Regions from separate parts of the Paraburkholderia sp. BR10936 genome, predicted to be linked through region 3. Evidence: riboswitches for the same ligand, from Rfam matches in the RefSeq annotation. Region 3 holds a riboswitch; each other region holds the start of a gene.
The links. Region 3 has a riboswitch for cobalamin ahead of cobW (cobalamin biosynthesis protein CobW). Riboswitches for the same ligand answer to the same signal wherever they lie in the genome.

Region 1: linked by a shared signal. The riboswitch ahead of AB4Y36_RS12845 (TonB-dependent receptor) and the one ahead of cobW (cobalamin biosynthesis protein CobW) in region 3 are both predicted to bind cobalamin.
Region 2: linked by a shared signal. The riboswitch ahead of AB4Y36_RS20905 (CbtB domain-containing protein) and the one ahead of cobW (cobalamin biosynthesis protein CobW) in region 3 are both predicted to bind cobalamin.

The regions. Positions count from the first base shown of each region.
Region 1 is NZ_JBFRCM010000005.1:129,306-136,538, forward strand. It holds gene AB4Y36_RS12835 (phosphatase PAP2 family protein) at 1-903, shown strand, start outside; gene AB4Y36_RS12840 (porin) at 961-2,055, opposite strand; cobalamin riboswitch at 2,112-2,246, opposite strand; cobalamin riboswitch at 2,337-2,519, shown strand; gene AB4Y36_RS12845 (TonB-dependent receptor) at 2,622-4,562, shown strand; gene AB4Y36_RS12850 (glutamine cyclotransferase) at 4,620-5,261, opposite strand; gene AB4Y36_RS12855 (helix-turn-helix domain-containing protein) at 5,297-6,517, opposite strand; gene AB4Y36_RS12860 (DUF899 domain-containing protein) at 6,667-7,233, shown strand, end outside.
Region 2 is NZ_JBFRCM010000010.1:340-7,572, reverse strand. It holds gene AB4Y36_RS20925 (ABC transporter ATP-binding protein) at 1-59, opposite strand, end outside; gene AB4Y36_RS20920 (ABC transporter permease) at 83-796, opposite strand; gene AB4Y36_RS20915 (ABC transporter permease) at 810-1,499, opposite strand; gene AB4Y36_RS20910 (CbtA family protein) at 1,817-2,569, opposite strand; gene AB4Y36_RS20905 (CbtB domain-containing protein) at 2,583-2,801, opposite strand; cobalamin riboswitch at 2,841-2,986, opposite strand; gene AB4Y36_RS20900 (histidine phosphatase family protein) at 3,031-3,660, shown strand; gene AB4Y36_RS20895 (patatin-like phospholipase family protein) at 3,729-4,766, opposite strand; gene AB4Y36_RS20890 (hypothetical protein) at 4,810-5,391, opposite strand; gene AB4Y36_RS20885 (lysylphosphatidylglycerol synthase domain-containing protein) at 5,470-6,558, opposite strand; gene hpnK (hopanoid biosynthesis-associated protein HpnK) at 6,555-7,233, opposite strand, start outside.
Region 3 is NZ_JBFRCM010000023.1:36,142-43,374, forward strand. It holds gene bluB (5,6-dimethylbenzimidazole synthase) at 1-84, opposite strand, end outside; gene AB4Y36_RS34560 (cobyrinate a,c-diamide synthase) at 68-1,378, opposite strand; gene cobO (cob(I)yrinic acid a,c-diamide adenosyltransferase) at 1,383-1,985, opposite strand; gene AB4Y36_RS34570 (cobalamin biosynthesis protein) at 1,985-2,476, opposite strand; cobalamin riboswitch at 2,619-2,887, shown strand; gene cobW (cobalamin biosynthesis protein CobW) at 3,101-4,192, shown strand; gene cobN (cobaltochelatase subunit CobN) at 4,220-7,233, shown strand, end outside.

The DNA of each region.
Region 1 (7,233 bases), on a different contig from region 3:
TATGCGCAGGCGCACAGCGCGCTCGAACAGGCCACCGGCACGAGCGCCACGACCTTCCCCGCCTTCGCGCATTCGTCCACGACCGCGACCGACCGCTTTGCCGACTATGCGACCAACAAGTCGGAGTTCGCGCGCCGCATGACGTTCGGTTTCAGCCAGATCGAATCCACCGAAGCGCCGCCCGTCGTGCCCAAGGGCGCCGAGGTACTGCTCGAAACGCGCTTCCCGTACCTGAGCGCCGACCAGCGCCGCATCGTGCTGAAGACGACCGAAGTCGTCTCGGGCTATCCGGTCATGGACGACGCCGAGGGCTGGGGCCGTCTGAACATGTTTAGTGCTGCAGATGGTTACGGTGCGTTCAACGGCAACGTGATCGTGGCGATGGACGCAACCCAGGGCGGCTTCAACGCCGCCGACACCTGGCGCAACGACATCGCCGGCACGGGCAAGCTCACGCTGCAGGGCAGCGGCACGCTCACGCTTGCGGGCAATAACAGCTACACGGGCGGCTCACAAGTGAGCGGCGGCATGCTCGCTGCAGCGTCGACCACGGCCTTCGGCAACGGCGACGTGTACGTCGGGTCCGGCGGCGGCGTGACCGTGGCGACGAGCGCACCGTTGACGGTGGCGGGCAAGTACACGCAGCTCGACGGCACGACGCTCGAACTCGACATCGACGGCAACGGCGGCGGACGCCTGCGTGTGGGCGGCCAGCTCACGGTGGCGGGCGGCACGCTGCATGTGAAGTTCGTGAACGGCTATACGCCGAAAGCGGGCGACACGATCGACGTGATCGACGGCAACGGCGCATCGGTGAAATTCGCGACCGTCACGGTCGATGGCTTCAAGGCCACGCCGGTTTATTCTTCGACCGGCGTTTCGGTGAAGCTCTCGGCTTCGTGACGTAGCCACGCAGTATAAAGGCCCCGAATCGCAACGGTTCGGGGCCTTTTTTACGCATCAGAAGCGATGCCGGATGCCCGCGGCCACGAGCACCTGGTTGCGGCCGCCCGACGGGTCGCAGGTGTTGATCATCGCAAGCGCACCGGACGACGCGCGCTGATAGATCGCCTCGGTATAAACGTCCGTGCGTTTGGACAGTTGATAGCCGGCCTGCAGCGCGCCTTGATGCCAATGCGCGGAGGTCGCGCCCGTATAGGCATACATGCCCGCGAGCGAGAACGCTGGCGTCACCTGCCATAGCGCATTCACTTCGTAATTGCTGAATGCGATCGAAGGCAAGGGCGCGCCGCCGTCGGCCTCGCTGACACCGGTATGAATGGAACGCGACCAGGCCGCGCCAAGCGTGACGTCTCCCAGCGCGTAGCTCATGCCCGCGCCGATGGTGTCTTCGCGCTGCACCGCGACCTCGGTCGGCACGAGGCCCGCACCCGGCAGCACCGATGTATCGTACGCACCCACCGAAGAGGCGCCGCGTCCGTTGATGTGCATCCACGCCACGCCTGCGCTGAACGGGCCGCCTTCGTAATGGACGCCGAAGCCGTAAGCGCGATTTTGCGCGAAGCGCCCCGCCTCGTTCGAAAACGCGTACATCGCGCCGGCGCTGAAACCACCGTACGTTGCGCTCGCGTACTTCACGGCGTTCGAGGCGAGCCACGAATTGTTGGCGTTGTCGTTGTCGAACGGATGCGCGAATGCCGTGCCGCCCGCGCCGCCCGTTAGCGTGAACGGGGCGAAGTAGTCGTGCATCGTGTCGTACTGGCGGCCTAGCGTGATCGTGCCGAGTCGTTCGGATTGCAGACCAACGTAGATCGGATGGTCGTTGAAGGCTTCGCCAGAGGTGGCCGAGAAGCCGCGCTCGAGGCGAAAGATCGCGGCGTTGCCGCCGCCGAGGTCCTCAGTGCCCTGCAGGCCCCAGAAGCTGCCGTCGACAAGACCCGAGCCTGCACGATATTGGGTGCGGCCGCCAACGTCGCTGACATAGTCGACGCTCGCGTCCATCTCACCGTACAACGTGACCTGCTGCGCCGAGGCGCCAGCGCCGGTGAATGCCAATGCCGTCCCACCCAGGACGGCGAGAATGTTCTTGTTCATGAGTCGTCTTGTTTGTGTAGGTGGGATTGCGTGGACGAGCGCCGTCCGCCCCCGCTCGATGCGGCGAGGACGTAGCGAGGTCTGACTTCTGGCTCGATTGACAGCCGGTCACAGTGGCGCGACCGCGCCGGATTCTCACCGGCTTCCCTGCTGCGTTTCGCTTGTGCAGCGCCTACGCGCGAAAAACAGCCGCAAGGATAGCGTAAGTTGCGGGAGCAGCCAAACCGGGTGTTTTTGCCACACGACGCTCGTCAAAGGTTGACGCACCGAATGCGCGGCCCTTACCCTTGCGCCCTGATGGTTCCCGGCGACGGGATCAAAAGGGAACGCAGTGCAAGACTGCGGCTGCCCCCGCAACTGTAAGCGGCGAGTCCATGCCAGAGAAGGCCACTGGGAAACCGGGAAGGCCGGCTGCGGATGTCGACCCGCGAGCCAGGAGACCTGCCATCAACCGAGTCCAGCAGCCGCAGCGGGCGGGGATCCCCAATGCGCAAGCACCGCCCGCGTGGCGATCGCCCGTTGCACGGACAGCCCGTATTTCAGGAGCTGTTTCCAGCCACCGCATCATGAAGTTTCGCCAATTCGTATTGACTTCCGCCGCGCTCGCCTGGGCGTGGCAAACCGCGCATGCCGCCGACGCCGCCAATGCATCGTCCGCCCAGGCGCCGCAGCAAGCCGGCGGCGACACCACGCTGCCCAATATCCTCGTCGTGGGCGACGCGCAGCATCTGCCACAATCGTTCGACCAGCGCTATGCAACCACCCAGGTGCTTACGCGCCAGGACCTCGAGCGCGTGTCCCCCGTCGACCCCAGCATCGCGCAGGCGCTCGCCACGCTGCCGGGTGTCACCGTCTCGCAGACCGGCGGCCCGGGGTCGTACACGGGGGTGAGCATTCGCGGCTCGTCGGCCGACCAGGTGGCCGTGTTCATCGACGGCATACGCATAGGCTCCGTCACCACGGGCACGGCCGAATGGGCCGATCTTGCGACTGCCTCGTTCGACCGGGTCGAGGTGATCTCGGGCCCCGCGGCCGCCTCGTTCGGCGCGGATGCCATGGGCGGCGTCGTGCAGCTCTTCACGCGCCATGCGTCGAACCAGCCGAACCAGACCACCGTCTCGTTCGGCGGCGGCTCGAACAAGACCTTCGACACGCAGGTGCGCACCTCGGGCACAATCCCATCGACAGGGCCGCTTTCCGCACTGAGCGGCCTCACCTACTCGCTGGGCCTGCACGACTACAACACGGCGGGCATCGACGCGACGCAGCCCGGGGCCTACGGCCACGAAGACGGCCGCAATCCATACCACGCGCAGAACCTCGACGCGCGCCTTGGCTACGCGCACGACAACTGGTCGATCTCGACCTTCGCGCTCTACCACCGCTCCGAGCTCTCCTACGACAACGCGGGAGGCAACGACCGGCAGCGCGACACGCAGCTCACGACCGGTCTCGCGTTCCACCTCGACATCACGCCGACCACGCAGTTCGACCAGTCGGTGGGCTACGCGACGGACCGTCAGTTCCTCTATTCGAACGACCCGACGATCCCCTCCGACGAGATCGACTCGACGCGCTTTTCCACCTCCACCTCGATCACGCATCAGGAAAGAGGCCATACGCTCTTCGGCATGCCGCTCGACGGCGAGACCAAGCTCGCCTACGACTACACCCGCGAGCTGGCGTTCCTGCCCGTGGACGTGCCGGGCGGGCTGCCCGCGCGCAACGATTCGGCCGTGTCGATGCATCAGTCGTCCACGCTCGGACCCGTCACGCTGTTTCTGGCGGGGCGGCACGAAATCGTGCAGGGGCAATCGGTGAATACGGGCAACGTCGCGCTCTCGTGGGCCATCACGCCGGTCTACACGGCGCGCGTTTCGTACGGCAATGCGTTCCGCCTGCCGACGTTCAACGACCTCTACTATCCGGGCTACTCGAATCCCAACCTGCTGCCCGAGCGCAGCGACTCGGTCGAAGCCGCGCTCGATGCCACCACGTCGATCGGCACGTTCACGGCGGCCGTGTACGACACGCGCGTGCACGATCTCATCACGTACAACTCGCAGACCTTCCTGCCCGTGAACGTGGGCCGCGCGCACATTCAGGGTCTCGACCTCTCGTACAAGGGCACGCTCGGCCAGTACACGCCGGTGAGCCTTACGGTGGGGATTCTGAATCCGCAGGACGTGACCGACCAGACCTGGCTCAATCGCCGCCCGCGCCAGACGGTGAGCCTGAGCGTGGATCACACATGGGACGAGTTCCAGCTCCACGCGCTCAGTACCGGCGTTTCGCTGCTGTATAACGGCTCGACGTTCGACGACCAGCTCAACACGATCTACCTGCCTTCATGGACTACGGTGAGCCTGCGCGCGTCGTACAAGGTCAATGCGCATCTCGCGCTATCGGCCACGCTGGCGAACGTGTTCAACCGGCAGTACGTGACCGCCTACGGGTACAACACGCTGGGGCGCACGGCGTTTGGCAAGGTGACCTATACGTTCTGAGCGTTCTGAGCGTTGCGCTCGAGCGGGTGCTCATAAGTTTCTTGCGCACCCGCTCGCCTAGCCCTCGCGCTTCGGACGCCGCACCGCGCGAATCTTCCCACTGTTCCCGCCGCCGCAGAAAAACTGCTCGCCGCCATCGGACTCCAGCCCCGAAACGGCGGTGCCGGGCGGCATGTCGAGCTGTTCCAGCACTTCGCCCGTGCCCGGATCGATACGCCGCAAATCGCTCTCGTCGCCTTCCCAGGTGCCGTGCCACAGTTCACCGTCCACCCACGTCACGCCCGTGACGAAGCGGCTCGATTCGAGCGTGCGCAGGATCGCGCCCGTCTGCGGATCGACCTGATGGATCTTGCGCTCTCGATACACCCCGACCCAGAGCGTGCCGTCCGCCCACGCGAGCCCCGAGTCGCCGCCGCCTCCGGGCGCGGGAATCGTCGCGAGCACGCGGCCCGTTTCAGGGTCGATCTTGTGAATGCGATCCTCGGCGATCTGAAACAGATGCCGCCCGTCGAAAGCCGTGCCCGCGTGCGCCGCGATGTCGATCGAGCGCTGCGTCTCGCCGCTCTGCGGATCGAGCGACGCGATGCGCTCGCCGACGGCGAACCACACCTGTTTGCCGTCGTACGTGACCCCGCCCACCTTCTCGATGCCGGGAAAAGGGCCGTACTCACGGACGATTTCGGCAGTCGTTCGTTTCATGGTTTCCTCGTTGAATGAAGGGACAGGCGTTCATCCTAATCGCCTGGCAGCGGGGCGGGGAGTAACAAGGTCGTCGCGAATCCGGGGACGGGCGGCGTGGTCCAGCGGCGCGCGCGGCCGTAGCCGAACGACTGCACCTTGTCCGCCGCCGCGAGCGAATCGAGCGCGCGCTGCACGGTGCGCTGGCTCGCGCCGAGCGCGAGCGCCAGCGCCGAACTCGACCACGATTGCCCATCGGCGAGAAAAGCCAGCACGGCGGCGTGCTTTTCTTCCACGGGCCGCGCCAGCACCACCACTTCGCTCGCGTGGCGCGGCGCCAGCGCGAAGCCCTGCTGGGTCGCGCCGATCTCGGCCACGTCGCGCATCAGCGTGCGCAAGCGGCCGATTTCCACGCGCAAGCGGGCGCGGTGCGTTTCGTCGGCGTGCTTCGTGCGAAAGGCGCGGGCGATGAGCGCATCGCGCGGCACGTCGGCGGGCCACGCCTGCGCAAGCGCGCGGGCGAGCACGAACAGCACTGGCCGTCTTGCGAGTTCGATGACGGTTGGCCCCTCGCGCGCGACGTAGCGGCACGCGTCCACGACGAGGGCCTTCGAGGCGAGCAGCGCCTCGACGTCTTCCAGCAGCAACACCCGCTCTTCACCGCGCGCGATGAGGCGCGCCGCCGGTGAGGTCAACAGCAGCGCTGCGCTCTCGATCTCGGCGCTCAGCGCCGCGATGCCCGCCTCACGCGCGGCGCGCGCGGCCGCGCGGAGCGCTTGCCGCGCCGCTTGCGTTTGAATGCGCCGCATGGCAATGCCGGCGGCGATCAGCTCATGCGCCGCGCGCAAAGCGGGCGGCAACGGCGCGGGATCGACTTCGGAAAGCATGCCCCCAGCCTCGTCGAGCCGGCCGATCAGCAGCAAACGGCGAATTTCCAGGTAGCGCGCGTGCGCGGCATTGAGGCGGTCGCCATGGGCTTCGAGCGTTTGCCGCGCCGCAGCGAGCGTATCGGTCGGCCAGCCGAGCTCGCGCGAAGCGAGCGCGATTTCGGCCTCGGCGACGACGCAGCGCGCGCGAGCGACGGCCTCGCGCGCGCCGAAGCCGCGCGCCGCGCTGCGCAGCAGCGCTTTGGCGCGCGCGAAGTCGCCGAGCTGCGCCATGGCGATGCCGCGCAGCGCGAGCGCGGGGGCGTCGTCGCGCAACGCGACCCGGTTCAGCGCGCCGAGCGGATCACCGGCCGCGAGCGCGCGCGCGGCAGCCGTGATCAGCGAATCCATGGTCATGGGAATCCCGCCACACTTGTCACTCCCCCTCCTTCTCGGTCCGGACCTAATCTAACACGGCGATCAAATGAATCATCGATCGAACGACGCGGCAGTACCCACAGCACGCCGCCACCGTAGTCAACCCATAGGAGGACCAGGCAATGGCAACCCATACCACAGGAACACGCGAAGACTGGCTCGCGGCGCGCATCGAACTGCTCGCGGCCGAAAAGGAGCACACACGGCGCGGTGACGCATTGGCGCAGCAACGCCAGGCGCTGCCCTGGGTGCGCGTCGACAAGATGTATCGCTTCGAAACCGAAGAGGGCGGCGCCACGCTCGCCGAACTCTTCGAGGGGCGCTCGCAACTGCTCGTTTATCACTTCATGTTCGGGCCGGACTATGCGGCGGGCTGTCCGTCGTGTTCCTCGATTGCGGATGGTTTCGACGGGATCGCGGTACATCTCGCGAATCACGACGTGCGGCTCGTGGCGGTGTCGCGCGCGCCGCTCGCGAAGCTGCTCGCCTACCGCAAGCGCATGGGATGGCATTTTCCGTGGGCCTCGTCGAACGGCAACGACTTCAACTTCGATTTCAACGTGGCGTTCACCACGGCGCAGCAGCGCGCGGGCGACATCGAATACAACTATGCGCGCAGCGGCCACGCCATGGACATGAATCCGCCGCCCGCGCCCGTCGCCGAGTTCGCGGCGAGTTGCGGCACCGAC
Region 2 (7,233 bases), on a different contig from region 3:
TAGCGCTTGTGGATGTCGCGCGCGACGAGCTTGCTATCTGAGGATTGCGTCTGAGCCAAGATGGTCTCCAGTTTCCGGTGAATCAGCGGGTGCGCACGGCGAGATGGCCGAGCCAGCGTTTTTCGGCGCGGCGGAACGCGGCCACCAGCACGAACGATACCGCACAGTAGATCAGCGCCGCGAGGCCGAACGACTCGAACGAGCGGTAGGTGGCCGAGTTGGCGTCGCGCGCGACCTTGAGGATGTCGGGCACCGTCGCGGTGAAGGCCACCGTGGTCGCGTGCAGCATCAGGATCACTTCGTTACTGTACAGCGGCAGTGCGCGGCGCAGCGCCGAAGGCAGGATCACGCGCCAGTACATCGTGAACGGGCTCATGCCGTAGGCGCGCGCCGCTTCCACTTCGCCGTGGGTGGTCGCGCGAATCGCACCCGCGAAGATCTCCGTCGTGTACGCACAGGTGTTGAGCGCGAACGCGGGCACGGCGCAGTTCAAGCCGCTGCGAAAGAACGCGTCGAGCAGCGGCTCCGAACGGATGAATGCGAGACTGTACACGCCCGTGTAGATGAGCAGCAACTGCACGTAGAGCGGCGTGCCGCGAAACACGTAGGTGTAGAAGCGCACCGGCAGCGAGAGCCAGCGGCGGCTCGAGACGCGCGCCACGGCGAGCGGCACCGCGCACACGAACCCGAAGGCGACGGAGATCACGAGCAGCCACAGCGTCATCGCGAGGCCCGAGACATGCTCGCCGTCCCAGTAGAGGAACGCGCGGCCGAATTGCTGGATGATTTCGTTCATGACGGCCTTGTCCTCAGAGTTGCGCGTGACGCACGCCCACCGAATAGCGGCGTTCGAGCCAGACGAGCGCGAAGTTCGAGAGCGTGGTGATCGCAAGGTAGATGAGCGCCGCGATCACGAGGAAGAAGAACAGGTTGAAGGTGCTGCGGCCCGCGTCCTGGGCGGCCTTCACGACATCGGCGAGACCGATGATCGAGACGAGCGCCGTTGCCTTCACGAGCACCTGCCAGTTGTTGCCGATGCCGGGCAGCGCGAAACGCATCATCTGCGGGAAGAGGATGCGGGCGAACACGCGCGCGCCGCTCATGCCGTAGGCGTGCCCCGCTTCGAGCTGGCCGCGCGGCACTGCGAGAAACGCGCCGCGGAACGTTTCGGTGAAGTACGCGCCGTAAATGAAGCCGAGCGTGACGACGCCGGCCACGAACGGATCGATATCGATCTGCGCCATGCCGAGCGCGTCGGTGGCCTCGTTCACGCCGATCTGGATGCTGTAGAAGAGCAGCAGCATCAGCACGAGGTCGGGCACCGAGCGGATCAGCGTCGTGTACGCGGTCGCCACGGCGGCGAGCGGCCGGTTGAACGAGAGCTTGGCCGCCGCGCCAGCCAGACCGAGCAGCACGGCCACGCCGAGCGAGAGGAGCGAAAGTTCGATGGTCTGGATCGTGCCGGCGAGCAGCACCGGGCCAAAGCCGTAAAGGATCACGCGCGTCTCCGGAACAAAGTTGTTTTGTCGTTTCGGGCGGCCTCGCGCGGCACGTGGGCGCCGCTGAAACCGATAACTGGCGCGGATCGTCTCAGTGCAAAATGGATTGCTCAAACTCGTGCGGCGCGGATATTGCAGTGCAGCATTGCCGCGCGACGCGTCGGCGCGTGCGGATCAGGCCCGCACAGCCGCGGGCGCGATGCTTTTGAAAGGCGAAAAAAAATGCCCCGGCACGCGAGGCGCGCGGGGCATTTACGCAAGTTTGGGGTCGCTTTTTCGATAGGCGCGCGATGTGCGCGCGCCGGCCCCGGCGGAGCTTATGCGGCGCGCGTTTGCGTGCCGCGTGCGCTGCCGGTACGGGCGTTCGCGCCGAGCAGCTTTTCGGCGAGCGCGCCGAACAGCAGGCCGATTGTGGTCCAGAGAATGAACTGCATGCCGATCGACACCGTGCGGAACTTCCACAGCAGCACGGCCGGGAACGCGGCGGGCACCTCGTTGATCGTCGGCAACGCGAGCTGGATCGCGCCGATCACGACGACGAACAGCACGAGCGCCACGATCGAAGCGTTCCAGAGGCCAAGGCGCGGCACGAAAGCGGCGCGCACCTTGAGCGAGAACACCGACACGGCGATCGAGATCGCGATCATCAGGAAAAAGAGCCCGGTGCGATAGCCGATCGTCTCCGGGTCGCCGACCGAGGGCGGATTCGCCGGATACTTGATGTTCGGCACCAGGTAGATCGCGACGAACGCCGCGAGCGCGAGCCAGGCCGAGAGCGCGCGCGGCGAAAGACGCCCCACGCGGCCATTGGCATACGCGAAGACGAGCGCAAAGAGTCCGCCGATCGACGCGCCATAGACCATCACGCCAGTGAAGAGACCGACGCTCGCCTGGGTCTTGCGGCTGACGATTTCGGGCTCAGGCGCTTCGCCCTTCGCGGCGTCGGCTTTCTCCTCGAAGGAGATCGCCTGATCGACCTGGGGCTCGCCTGCGATCTTCGCGAAGCCGAACGTGAGAAGTCCCGCGGCGATGCCTGCGAGCATGCCGCGCACCAGCAACTTGCCAACCATGGTCAGCTCCCGGTCAGTGGCAGGGGAAGCCGAGCAGATGGCGGCCGTCGTGAACGAACTCGTGGACGTACATGCCCGGGAAGATCGACGTGGCGCCCTGCTCGGCGCCCACGAAGTACAGGGCCAGCAGCAGCATCAGGCCGCCGAAGATCGCCCAGGGCAGGATGTCTCGCAGCGCAATGGGCGCCGGCGCGGCCGGGGCGTGCTGCAAGGGGAATGAGGTTTCGGACATGCTGACTTCTCCTGGGGTTACGCGCCCCGCTAGTCGTTGAAAGAGTGGTTCACGACGCGCAGGTCTGACTTCCGTTGCTTCGATGTTTTCGACGGCAACCAGTTACAGTGGCGCGACCGCGCCGGACTTGCACCGGCTTCCGCGTGTCGTGGAGCCCGTATTCTACGCGCTGCGGCGGCCGGCCGCGGCCCGGATGTCAGCCAAAGAGTAGTGAAGCATAAGGAAAAGCATGTCGACGACACTCTGGCTGGTGAGCCATGCGGCGAACGCTGCGCTGCGCTCGGGCACGTTCCCGCACGTGCCTGAAGTGCCTGTTGCGGGTGAAGACGCCGAAGCAGCGCTCGACGCGCGCGCACTCGAGGCGCTTGCCGCCTGGCGCGAGCGCTGGCACGCGGGGCTGGCCGGTAGTAATCGCAATGGCGAGGCGACGCGTGCGCTCACGAGTCCCGCCGCGATCGCCCGCGCGAGCGCACGCGCGGCAGGCTTCGCCGGGGCAACGCCAGCTGAAGCGCTCGCCGAAGCCGCCTTCGGTGCATGGCAAGGCCAGCGCCTGACGGATCTCGCGCGCGAAGCGCCCGAGGCCCTTGCGGCCTGGACGCGCGATCCGGGCTTTCGGCCGCCAGGCGGCGGCGAATCGTTCGACGATGTCCGCGCGCGCGTCAGCGCCTGGCTCGATGCGGTGCCCGACTCGGGGCACAACGTGGTCGCCTTCACGCACGCGAGCGTGATCCGGGCGGCGATTCTTCACGCGCTGGGCGCGCCGTCGGCGGGGTTTCGCTCGATCGAAATCGCGCCGCTTTCCGTGACGGCCCTACGCCGCACAGAGCACGGCTGGGTTTGGCTCGCGGCGATGAAGTGAGGACCGGAACGGCGCTACCGCCCTGCCCTCGCCGTCGCCGGCATTCTGGATCGGTAGCCAGAAGCGCTCTAGTCCAGCCCCAGCTGTGCCTTGATGGCCGGCATCATGTACTGCACGGCTGCGCGCCCTTCCTCGATGGCGGGCGCGGCGCGATGAAAGTCGAAAATCCCCATGCCGCCCAGGCGCGGCTGGATCAGCACGTCGGCGGGCTCGCCTGCCAGGCGGCTGCGCGTAATGCGCACCTGCATGATGTCGATGCTCTGGGCCACCGAGCTCAACACGGAAGGCGCACGCGTGCTAGGCGGCGGCGCCACGCGCACGTCCGGACCGCCAGCCGCGCCGGGGCCTGCAGGCTGCAGCCAGCGCGGAAAGCGCTTGCCATTGCGGCGCAGGAGCGGTTCGGGCCCCGCTTCGCTGTTTTCGGCACCATTGGCGCCGCCGCTGGCCGCCACGGCGGCCGATGCCGCCGTCGCCGCGTCGCTCGCCTCCACGGGCAGCTCGCGCGGCATCGTGTCGATCGCACCGCCCAAGTCGCGGCCGTTGAGAATGTCGTGATTGAGGTCGATCGCGATCACGGTGTCGGCGCGCATCGCACGCGCGGCGGATACCGGCACGGGGTTGCTCAGTCCGCCGTCCACGAGCCACACGCCGTCATGCCAGATCGGCGTGAAGATGCCGGGAATCGCGATCGAAGCGCGCACGGCGTCCACCACGCCGCCTTCGCGCAGCCAGACTTCGCGTCCCGTGTCGAGTTCGGTAGCAACCGCCGTGAACGGCAGCCTCAGGTCATCGATCGAGCGGCCGTTGAACTGGTGCGCAAACAGGTCGATCACTTTGCGCCCGCCGAGCAGCCCGCCCGAAAAACGCAAGTCGAGCAGGCGCACCACTGTCTGCCAGGTCAGCTTGCCTACCCAGTCTTCAAGCCAGTCGAGATCGCCGTTCGCATACACCGCGCCGACGAGCGCGCCAATCGACGTACCGCATACCACGTCGGGCTTGATGCCCGCTTCCTCGAGCGCGCGAATCGCGCCGATATGCGCCCAGCCGCGCGCAGCGCCACCGCCGAGCACGAGTCCGACACGCTTGGGCCGTCGCCGGTTCATCATGCGCGCCTCCTTGCGTGGCCCTGGGTCGACTGAGTCAACGCAGTCAGCGACCGCGGATCACGTCCGAGCGCGAGGTCGTCGTGACCCGCCCGTCCGGTCCGAAATGCACATTGAAATACGCTTCGGGCGTCACGCCCCCTTCCAGCCACTTCCAGCTCCACACCGTCTCCTTCTTCAAGCGGTAGCCGGCCACTTGCCCGGGTTTACCGAGCAATCGCCGGACCTCGTCCTCACTCATGCCGACGCGGATCTTCGCGAAGTTTTCCGCAGTAAGCGCCTGAGTAATGGCCACGAGCCGCCCGTTCGGACCGATGTCGACCATCCAGGTCTTGAGGCCCTGCGGGCCGCGCGGATATTCGAGGCGGCGCGAGCCGTCGTCGAACACGCGCTCGGTCTCGGGCTTGCCCATTTGCTCGCGCACCTGCTCGAGCGTGGAAACGCCGGGAGTGAGGCCCTTGAGCAGCAGCGCGTCGGGCTTCACGGAATCGAAGAACGCCTTGAATCCCTGCCGGATGGTATCGAGCATGGCATCGAACTGGCGATCGTCGCAGCCGGAAAGCGTGAACGCCGCCGTGGCGGCGCACGCGAGCGCGAGCGAACGCGTGAGTGAAAACGTGGGCTTCATGTCCTTGCTAACGCATCAACATGGACTTGCGTCTACGCGCGCCGATCCGGCGCGCATCGACATGCCCACAATGTACCGTCAATGGACCTGATCGTGCTGCGAGTCCCGCTTCGGGGTCGGCGCGCGTGCGGACGCGCTCGCCGCGGCGGGCAGCGCGTCAGCAGTCTGCGCGGCGGCCTGCGCGCCGTGGCGCATGGTGCGACGCGTGCGAACGATTTCCGCAGCCTGCCACGAGAGCAGCGCGAGCACGCCGAACACCACTTCGCGCATGCGCTTGACGAGCGCGAGCGAGAACGCCACGTCCTGGCTCACGCCAAACAGCTGCGCGAGCAGCACCACGGCGACTTCCTGCACGCCGAGCCCGGCGGGCACCATGAAGGCGGCATGACGCACGGCCTGGGTGATGGCTTCGATGGCGAGTGCATCGCCCACCGTCACCGGATGGCCGAGCAGCGCGAGCGCCCACCACGTCTCGAACGCGCCGAGCATGTAGCCGGCGAGCTGCCAGAAGAAAGCGCGAAACATGAGGCCCGTGCGCGACATCAGCGCGTCGAGATCGGCGTCGAGCTGCTTGCCGTCGATGCCGAGCATGAGCGGATTGTCGGCGCCGAGCAGCTTCGCGGCCCAGCGTTCGATCGCATGGAAAACGCCGCCGCGACGCACCAGCAACACGGCGAGCACGGGCAGCGGCGCCGTGAGCACGAGCGCCAGTGCGATCGTGGCGATGGTGCGCAGCGAGCCGCCGGCGCCGGTCGCCGCAACGATCAGCACGACGCCGAGCGCCGAGAACGCGTATTGCACGGCAATCGTCACGAACACCTCGACGATCACCGAAGCCGTGACCTCGCTCGCATTGCGCACCTTCCAGCGCGCGAGACGAATGCCGACGAGTTCGCCGCCCACGCCGACCACGGGCAGCAGCCGGTTCACTGCCTCGCGTACGGTCGCGGTCCACCAGAGGAAGCTCAGCGGTGCGCGCTTGTCGAGCAGGAGGCGCCACGCATGCGCGTCGAGCAGGAGCGGCAGCGCGTGGAACGGCACGAGCCAGAGCAGCATGGGGCCTGCGGTGCCGATCACGCGCAGCACATCGTGCGCGCCGTTATGGACGACGAGACCGATCAGGATGGCGATCCCGGCGGGCAAGCCCAGCCATTGCAGCCACTTCATGACACCTGCACCTCGGGGCCGCGCGACGCAGCGGGATCGGAGCCCGAAGCCGCGCCGAAAAACACGTCGGTGAAGCCGCCCCGGCGCACGCCCGCTTGCGCGAGCGCTGCAGCCACGCGAGGCGAAATGAGCGCGCCGAATTCGTCGGCGTGGCGATACGTCTGCATCGACGGCGTGATGGGCCCTTCGTGCGCATCATCGGCGAGCGCCGGGTGGCAGTAGATCTCGCCCACGCCCCGCGCCGGCAGATGCGCGAGCGCGTCGAGCACGGCGGCCTCGTCCATTGCGCCCGTCTTCGCGATGCCGACCACGTAGTCGTTGTGCGCGACGCCCGCACGCGCGAGCCGCGCGCGCACGAGCGCGAGCCAGGGCTTGAGCGCGAACGGCGCGCCCGCCTCGAGCGGCAAACGCATCGCGCGCAAACCATAGTCGCGGCCGATCTCGAGAATCAACGCGAGCACCGTGGGATGCAGATGAAAATGCTTGTGCGTGTTCACGTGATCGAGCGCGAGCCCGGTCGCCGCGAACGCTTCGAACTGCGCGCGGATCTCCTTCGCGAGCTGCCTGCGCACGTGCGGCAGGAAGAAGAAGCGCACGCCGTCGCGGACCATGTTGTCGCCGAAACGCCCTTGCGCGTCGACGAGTGCGGGAATCTGCGCGCGCGGCAGCATGGCC
Region 3 (7,233 bases):
CGGTGCGAAGTGCCGCATGTCGCGGCGCTCGTAAATCGCGCGGTAGACCGCCGCGCGTTCGGCTTCGTCAAAGGGCTGTGCCATGGAAGAGTGCGGCCGCGAAAGCCGGGTTGGAGGGCCAGTAAGCGTGCATATAGGTGGCCGCGATCGAGCCGTGCCGGTACAGCGCCTCGCCGGGCGCGCCGGTCTGTGCGTGGTGTGCCGTGAGCGCGGGCGCCAGCGGCGTGGCGACGCGCGAATAGTGAAACGTGTGGCCGCGTAGCGCGCCATGCGCGCCGTCGAGCTGCTGCATGCCGAGCGCCGCGAAACGCTTTTGCATGACCGCCTCGCCGGGAAGCAGGCCGAGCATCGGCGTGCGCGTGCCTTCCACGTCGGTCAGTGCATCGAGCAGATAGAGCATGCCGCCACATTCAGCGACGAGCGGCTTTCCCGCGGATACATGCGCGCGCAACGAATTCGCGGTCTGCGTATTGTGCGCGAGCGTCGAGGCATGTAGCTCGGGATAGCCGCCTGGCAGAAAGATCGCGTCGGCGCCGGCGGGCGCGAGTTCGTTTGCGAGCGGCGAGAAGTAACTTACAGTCGCACCCAGCATCTCGAGTAACGCGATGTTCTCAGGATAGAGAAACGAGAACGCAGCGTCGCGCGCAATGGCGACATGACGGCCTTCGAGCCGGCGTGCAATCGTTTCGTCGTGCGAAGGATCGGCGAATGCCACCGCAGGCGGCAATTCGGCGAGCGCGGTTTGCGCGAGCGCGTCGGCGGCGCGTTCGATGCGCGCGTCGAGGTCGTCGATCTCAGCGGCCTGATGCAGGCCGAGATGGCGATCGGGCAGCGCCATCGTTGCTTCGCTCGCAACGTGCCCGAGCCAGCGCACATCGGCGGGCAATGCCTCCTGCAGCATCTGCGCGTGACGCGCCGAGCCCACGCGGTTGGCCAGCACGCCGTGAAAGGGCACTTCCGGCCGAAAATGCGCGAGACCGAACGCGATCGCGCCGAAGGTCTGCGCCATCGACTTCGCGCTGACGATGGCGGCCACCGGCACGCCAAACTCGGTCGCGAGATCGGCGCTGCTCGGCGTGCCGTCGAACAGGCCCATCACGCCTTCGATAAGGATCAGGTCGGCGTCGCGCGCGGCCTGCGCGAGCAGGGCGCGGCACGCTTCTTTACCCACCATCCACAGGTCGAGCGAGAGCACGGGCGCGCCGCTCGCGCGTGCGAGGATCATCGGGTCGAGAAAATCCGGCCCGGTCTTGAAGACGCGCACGCGTCGGCCCGCGCGCCGGTGCAGTCGCGCGAGGCCAGCCGTGAGCGTGGTCTTGCCCTGGCCCGAAGCGGGCGCGCTGATGAAGAGCGCGGGGCAGGCAATCGTTGCGCTCATGCGCTTAAAACTCCACGCCCTTTTGCGCCTTCACGCCTTGCTCGCGATACGGATGCTTCACGAGGCGCATTTCCGTGACGAGGTCGGCCGCTTCGATCAGCGCGTCGGGCGCATGGCGGCCCGTCACGACCACGTGCACGTGCGGCGCGCGCGAGGCGATCACACCGAGCACTTCGTCGAGCGGCAGGTACTCGTATTTGAGCACCGTGTTGAGTTCGTCGAGGATCACCATGGCGTACTCGCCGCTCTCGATCATGCGCTTCGCTTCGTCCCAGCCCTTGCGCGCGGTGGCGATGTCGCCGTCGCGATTCTGCGTGTTCCAGGTGTAGCCGTCGCCCATCGTCACGAAATCGCAGTGAGCAACGCTGCCGAGGAAATCGCGTTCGGCCGTGTGCAGCGCGCCCTTGATGAACTGCACGACGCCTAGCTTCATGCCGTGGCCGAGCATGCGCACGGCCATGCCGAACGCGGCCGTGCTCTTGCCCTTGCCGTTGCCGGTGTTGACGATCAACAGGCCCTTTTCGTGCGTCGCGGCGGCCTGCTTCTTCTCGTGGCCCTCGCGGCGGCGTTGCGTCATGCGTTGGTGCGATTCGGGATCGGTTTTCATCATCGGGATTGGATTGGTTGCGGCGCTTTCGCGTCCGCATTTGCGTCGTTTGGCAGAAAGGCTGCGATTGCGACCGTCACGCCGTCGAGCGCCAGCTTGCCGCGCACGAGCGGAGCGCCGCCCGCCGCCAGACGCGCGCAGGGTTCGCACACGCCGCCTACGCCGAACTGCGTTTGCGCGGCTGCGGAGGGCGGCGCCAGTATCGGTGTCGCGGCGAGTTGCTCCCGCGTGTACGTCTGAAGCGGCAGCGCATGTGCCGCGCAAAACGCCTGCAAGCCGGGTTCGCCGGCTTTTGCATCGAGCGTCGCCACGGCCGTTACGCTGTCGAGAGGCCACGCGCCGAGCGCGGCGCGCACCGCGGCTTCGACCTGCGCGAGCGTCACGCCGCGCCGGCAGCCGATGCCGAGCGCAAGCGGCGGCACGCGCTGCGCGGGTTCCGGCGTGGCTTCGAATGAGGCTGCGCCCGAGGCGCGATTTTCGGCAGGATTCACGGCGAGGGCGTCGATCGAAGGCGTGACCGCAGGGGCAAAACGAGCAAAAGCGTCGCGTTCCGGCGGGCGCCGGATGCGCGCTACGATAGCACACGCTTTTGCGGCTTCCCACGCCTTCCTTGACGCACGGGCCCCCCGCGCCTACACTCGCACGCACTCTGGTGCTCGCGCGCGATTCATAATGCGCGCGCAGTTAAACGGGAATCAGGGAGCCATCCCGCCTCGGGCGTGGCCAACCTGAACTGCACCCGCAACGGTACAACGAGCGCGGCGTTCGCACGAATGCCGCAAACCGCTTCCATGCTTTACGCAGTCCACGCCACTGTGCAAGCCGGCCGCAAGGCCGCTCGCGCGGGAAGGCGAAGCGGTGTTTCGTCAGTCCGGATACCGGCCAGATACGTGGGATTCGCGCTGCGGGGATGCGGTGCCGGGTCCGTGATTTTCATGCGTCAGCCGGGCGAGGCCCGGGTGCGTTTCTGGTCGTTCGTCCCCTGCAGGTTGTTGAATCGTTGCGCGTGACAGCGTCTCCATGGATACGCGCGTGTGCGCAACACGGCACCCGCACGAACGGCAGGCGCGACGCACCATGCCCCTCGATACGGCCTGGCGCCGAAGGAGCACTTCATGCAAATGCGCAAGATTCCAGTCACGATCGTGACGGGCTTTCTCGGCAGCGGTAAGACCACGTTGCTGCGTCACATTCTCCAGCACGCGGGCGGCCTGCGCGTCGCGGTCATCGTCAACGAATTCGGCGAACTCGGTATCGACGGCGAGATTCTGCGCGGTTGCGGCATTGGCTGCGACGAAAACGGCAACGAAACGGAAGGCCAGCTCTACGAACTCGCGAACGGCTGCCTTTGCTGCACCGTGCAGGAAGAGTTCTTCCCCGTGATGGAGAAACTGCTCGAACGCCGCGGCGATGTCGATCACGTGCTGATCGAAACTTCGGGCCTCGCGCTGCCCAAGCCGCTCGTGCAGGCGTTCAACTGGCCGTCGATCCGCAACGCGTTCACCGTCGATGCGGTCGTGACCGTGGTGGACGGCCCCGCCGCCGCGAGCGGGCAGTTCGCCGAAAATCCGCAGGCCGTGGACGCGCAGCGCCGCGCCGACCCGAACCTCGATCACGAGTCGCCGCTGCACGAGCTGTTCGAAGACCAGCTTTCGGCGGCCGACCTCGTCATTCTCAACAAGACCGATCTGCTGGACGTTGCGGGCCAGGACGCGCTCATCGCCGAACTGCGCGAAGAGCTGCCGCCGCAGGTGAAGATCGTGCGCGCGCAGCACGGCAAGCTCGATCTGCATACGCTGCTCGGGCTCGAGGCGGCCTCCGAGGAGAGCATTCATCTGCGGCACGACCATCACGGTTCCGCCGACGATCCCGATCATCATCATGACGAGTTCGATTCGGTTGTGGTGTCGGGCAATGCGGCTTCGCGCGAGACTGTGATCGAGGCGCTGCAGCAACTCGTCGATGCGCACACGATCTATCGCGTGAAGGGTTTTGCCGCGTTGCCGGGCGCGCCCATGCGCCTCGTGATTCAAGGCGTGGGCCGTCGCTTCGACAGCTATTTCGACCGCCGCTGGAACGCGCAGGAAAGCGCGGCGCAGCCGCTTGCGAGCCGCTTCGTGCTGATCGGAGAGGATCTCGATGGCGCGACGCTGCAAGCGGCCTTCGATGTCGCACTGGCGAATGTGCAGACCGCGGGCGCGAAGTGATCGCACCCAGCTAGACGAGGCCGTCCCATGCATTTGCTGCGCACTACGCCTGGCGGCTTCGTCGACGACACGCAGGGCGTTATCCGGATCGACCAGCAGCCCGCCGAGATCGTCGTGCTCAGTTCGGCGGACACGACGCTCGCGCTGCTGGCGAGCGTCGTGCCGCGCCTGCCCGCAGGTTTTCCGAGCGTGCGGCTTGCGAACGTCACCTATTTGCGCCAGCCCGCGTCGGTGGACTTCTACGTCGATGATGTCTTGCAGCACGCGCGCGTGGTGGTGGTCGATCATCTGGGCGGTGAAACGTACTGGCCATATGGCATCGAGCAGGTCGTCTCGCTAGCCGAGCGCCGCGGGCAACTGCTCGCGATGTTTTCGGGCGACTTGCAGGAAGACCCCAATCTCATCGCGAAGAGCCGCGCCGAGCCCGAGTTTTGCCGCTTGCTGTGGCGTTATCTGCGCGAAGGCGGCGCGGCCAACGCCGAATCGTTCCTGCGTGCGCTCGCGTGGCGCGCATTCGACTGGGGCAGCGAGCCTGCGCCGCCCATTGCGTTGCCCGCCGCTGCGCTCTATTGCCCGCAGCGCGACGTCGCGACCATCGACGAATGGCGCGTGCGCTGGCAACCTGGCGCGCCGGTCGTCGCGCTGCTGTTTTACAAGGCGCATCTGCAGGCGGCGAACACCGCCGCTTTCGATGCCCTCATCGACGCGCTGCTCGCGCGCGGCCTGAACCCGCTGCCGCTTGCGATCACGTCGCTCAAGGACACTTTGAGCCGCGACGTGCTTGATCAACTGGCGGCCGAGCACGACGTCTCGCTCGTGCTGAATACCACGGCCTTCGCGGCTTCGTCGCTCGACGACCCCGAACCGATCGCGCTCGCCGGCGACGCGCCCGTGCTCCAGGTGATCCTGAGCGGCGGCAATCGCGAAGACTGGGTGAAGGACAATCACGGCCTGAATTCGCGTGACATCGCCATGCATATCGCGCTGCCCGAAGTGGACGGCCGCGTGATTACGCGTGCGATCAGCTTCAAGGGCCTCGCATACCACTGCAAAGAGACGCAGGTCGATGTCGTGCGCTATCAGCCCGATGCCGAGCGCGTGGCGTTCGTCGCCGAACTGGCGCGCCGGTGGTGCCGTCTGCGCAGCCTGCCGAACGCGGAGAAGAAACTCGCGCTCGTGCTCGCGAACTATCCGATGAGCGAAGGGCGCATTGGCAACGGTGTGGGGCTCGACACGCCGGCCTCGGTGGTCGGCATCCTGCGCATGCTGCGCGACGAAGGCTATCGCGTGGCCGATCTGCCCGCAGACGGCGACGCGCTCATGCGCATCCTAACGCAGGGCGTGACCAACGATCCCGACACGCGCGCGCTGCGTCCCGCATGGCAGAGTCTTTCCCTCGACGACTACCGCGCGCGCTTCTCGCAACTGCCCGCCGAGGCGCAAAACGCGCTGATCGCGCGCTGGGGCGTGCCGGAGGATGACCCCACGGTGCGCCGCGGCCGCTTCATGATTGCGGGCTGGCGCTGTGGCCAGGTGTTCGTGGGCATCCAGCCGTCGCGCTCGCGCGGCGACGACACCTACGCGAACTACCACGACGCCGAACTCGTGCCGCCGCACGCGTATCTCGCGTTTTACTTCTGGCTGCGCGAGACCTTCGGCATCGACGCCATCGCGCACGTGGGCAAGCACGGCAACCTGGAGTGGCTGCCGGGCAAGAGCGTGGCGCTCGCCGACACCTGCTGGCCCGACATGGCGCTCGGGCCGCTGCCGCATCTGTACCCGTTCATCGTCAACGATCCGGGCGAGGGGAGCCAGGCCAAGCGCCGCGCCCAGGCCGTGATCATCGATCACCTGATGCCGCCGCTCACGCGCGCCGAAAACTACGGACCGCTGCAAGACCTCGAACGTCAGGTCGATGAGTATTACGAAGCATTGATGGTGGACCCGCGCCGCGCGAAGCTGCTGCGCAAGACCATACTCGCGACCATCATCGAGCATCGGCTGCACGAGGAATTGAGCGTCGCCGCGCCGCAGGATCAGGCTGCCGAAGACGAATTGCTCACGCGCGCCGACGCTTACCTGTGCGAGCTGAAGGAAGCGCAGATTCGCGACGGCCTGCATACGTTCGGCGAATCGCCGCAAGGCCAGCAGCGGCGCGACACGCTGCTCGCGCTCGGGCGATACGCATGCGGGGACGGGCAAGGCGCAAACGCAGGTCTCATCGATGCGCTCGCGCGAGACCTGCGCATCGATCACCTCGTCGATCCGGCCACGGTCGATTGGGCTGCGCCGTGGCAGGGCCCGCGTCCACCACGGCTCGCAGCGGTGAGCGATACGCCATGGCGTCATGCGGGCGACACGCGCGAACGCCTGGAAATGCTCGCGGCCACGCTGATCATCGAAGACATTTGCTCAGGTCAACGAAGCGATGCGGAGACTGCGTCGCTTCCCCACGCTGCCCAGGTGCTCGCGCGCCTGCGCGACGACGTGCTGCCGCGCCTCGACGCCTGCGGCCCCGAAGAGATGCGCCAGCTGCGTCGTGGCTTCGAAGGCCGCTTCGTGCCGCCAGGCCCGAGTGGTTCGCCCTCGCGCGGCCGCCCCGATGTGCTGCCCACGGGCCGCAACTTCTACTCCGTCGATACGCGCGCCATTCCGACGCAAGCAGCGTGGGCGCTCGGCATGAAATCGGCGCATCAACTCATCGAGCGCCATCTGCAGGAGCACGGCGACTACCCGCGCGCCATTGGGCTTTCGGTCTGGGGCACGGCGACGATGCGCACCGGCGGCGACGACATCGCCCAGGCGTTCGCGCTGATCGGCGTGCGGCCGAAGTGGGCCGCCGGCAGCCAGCGCGTGACCGACTTCGAGATCATGCCGGTCGAGGCGCTGGACCGGCCGCGCATCGACGTGACGCTGCGCGTATCGGGCTTTTTCCGCGACGCGTTTCCGAGCGTCATGCATCTGTTCGACGCCGCCGTGCAGGCGGTGGCCGATCTCGACGAGCCGGAGCACCAGAACCCGCTGCGCGCACGCGTGCTGCG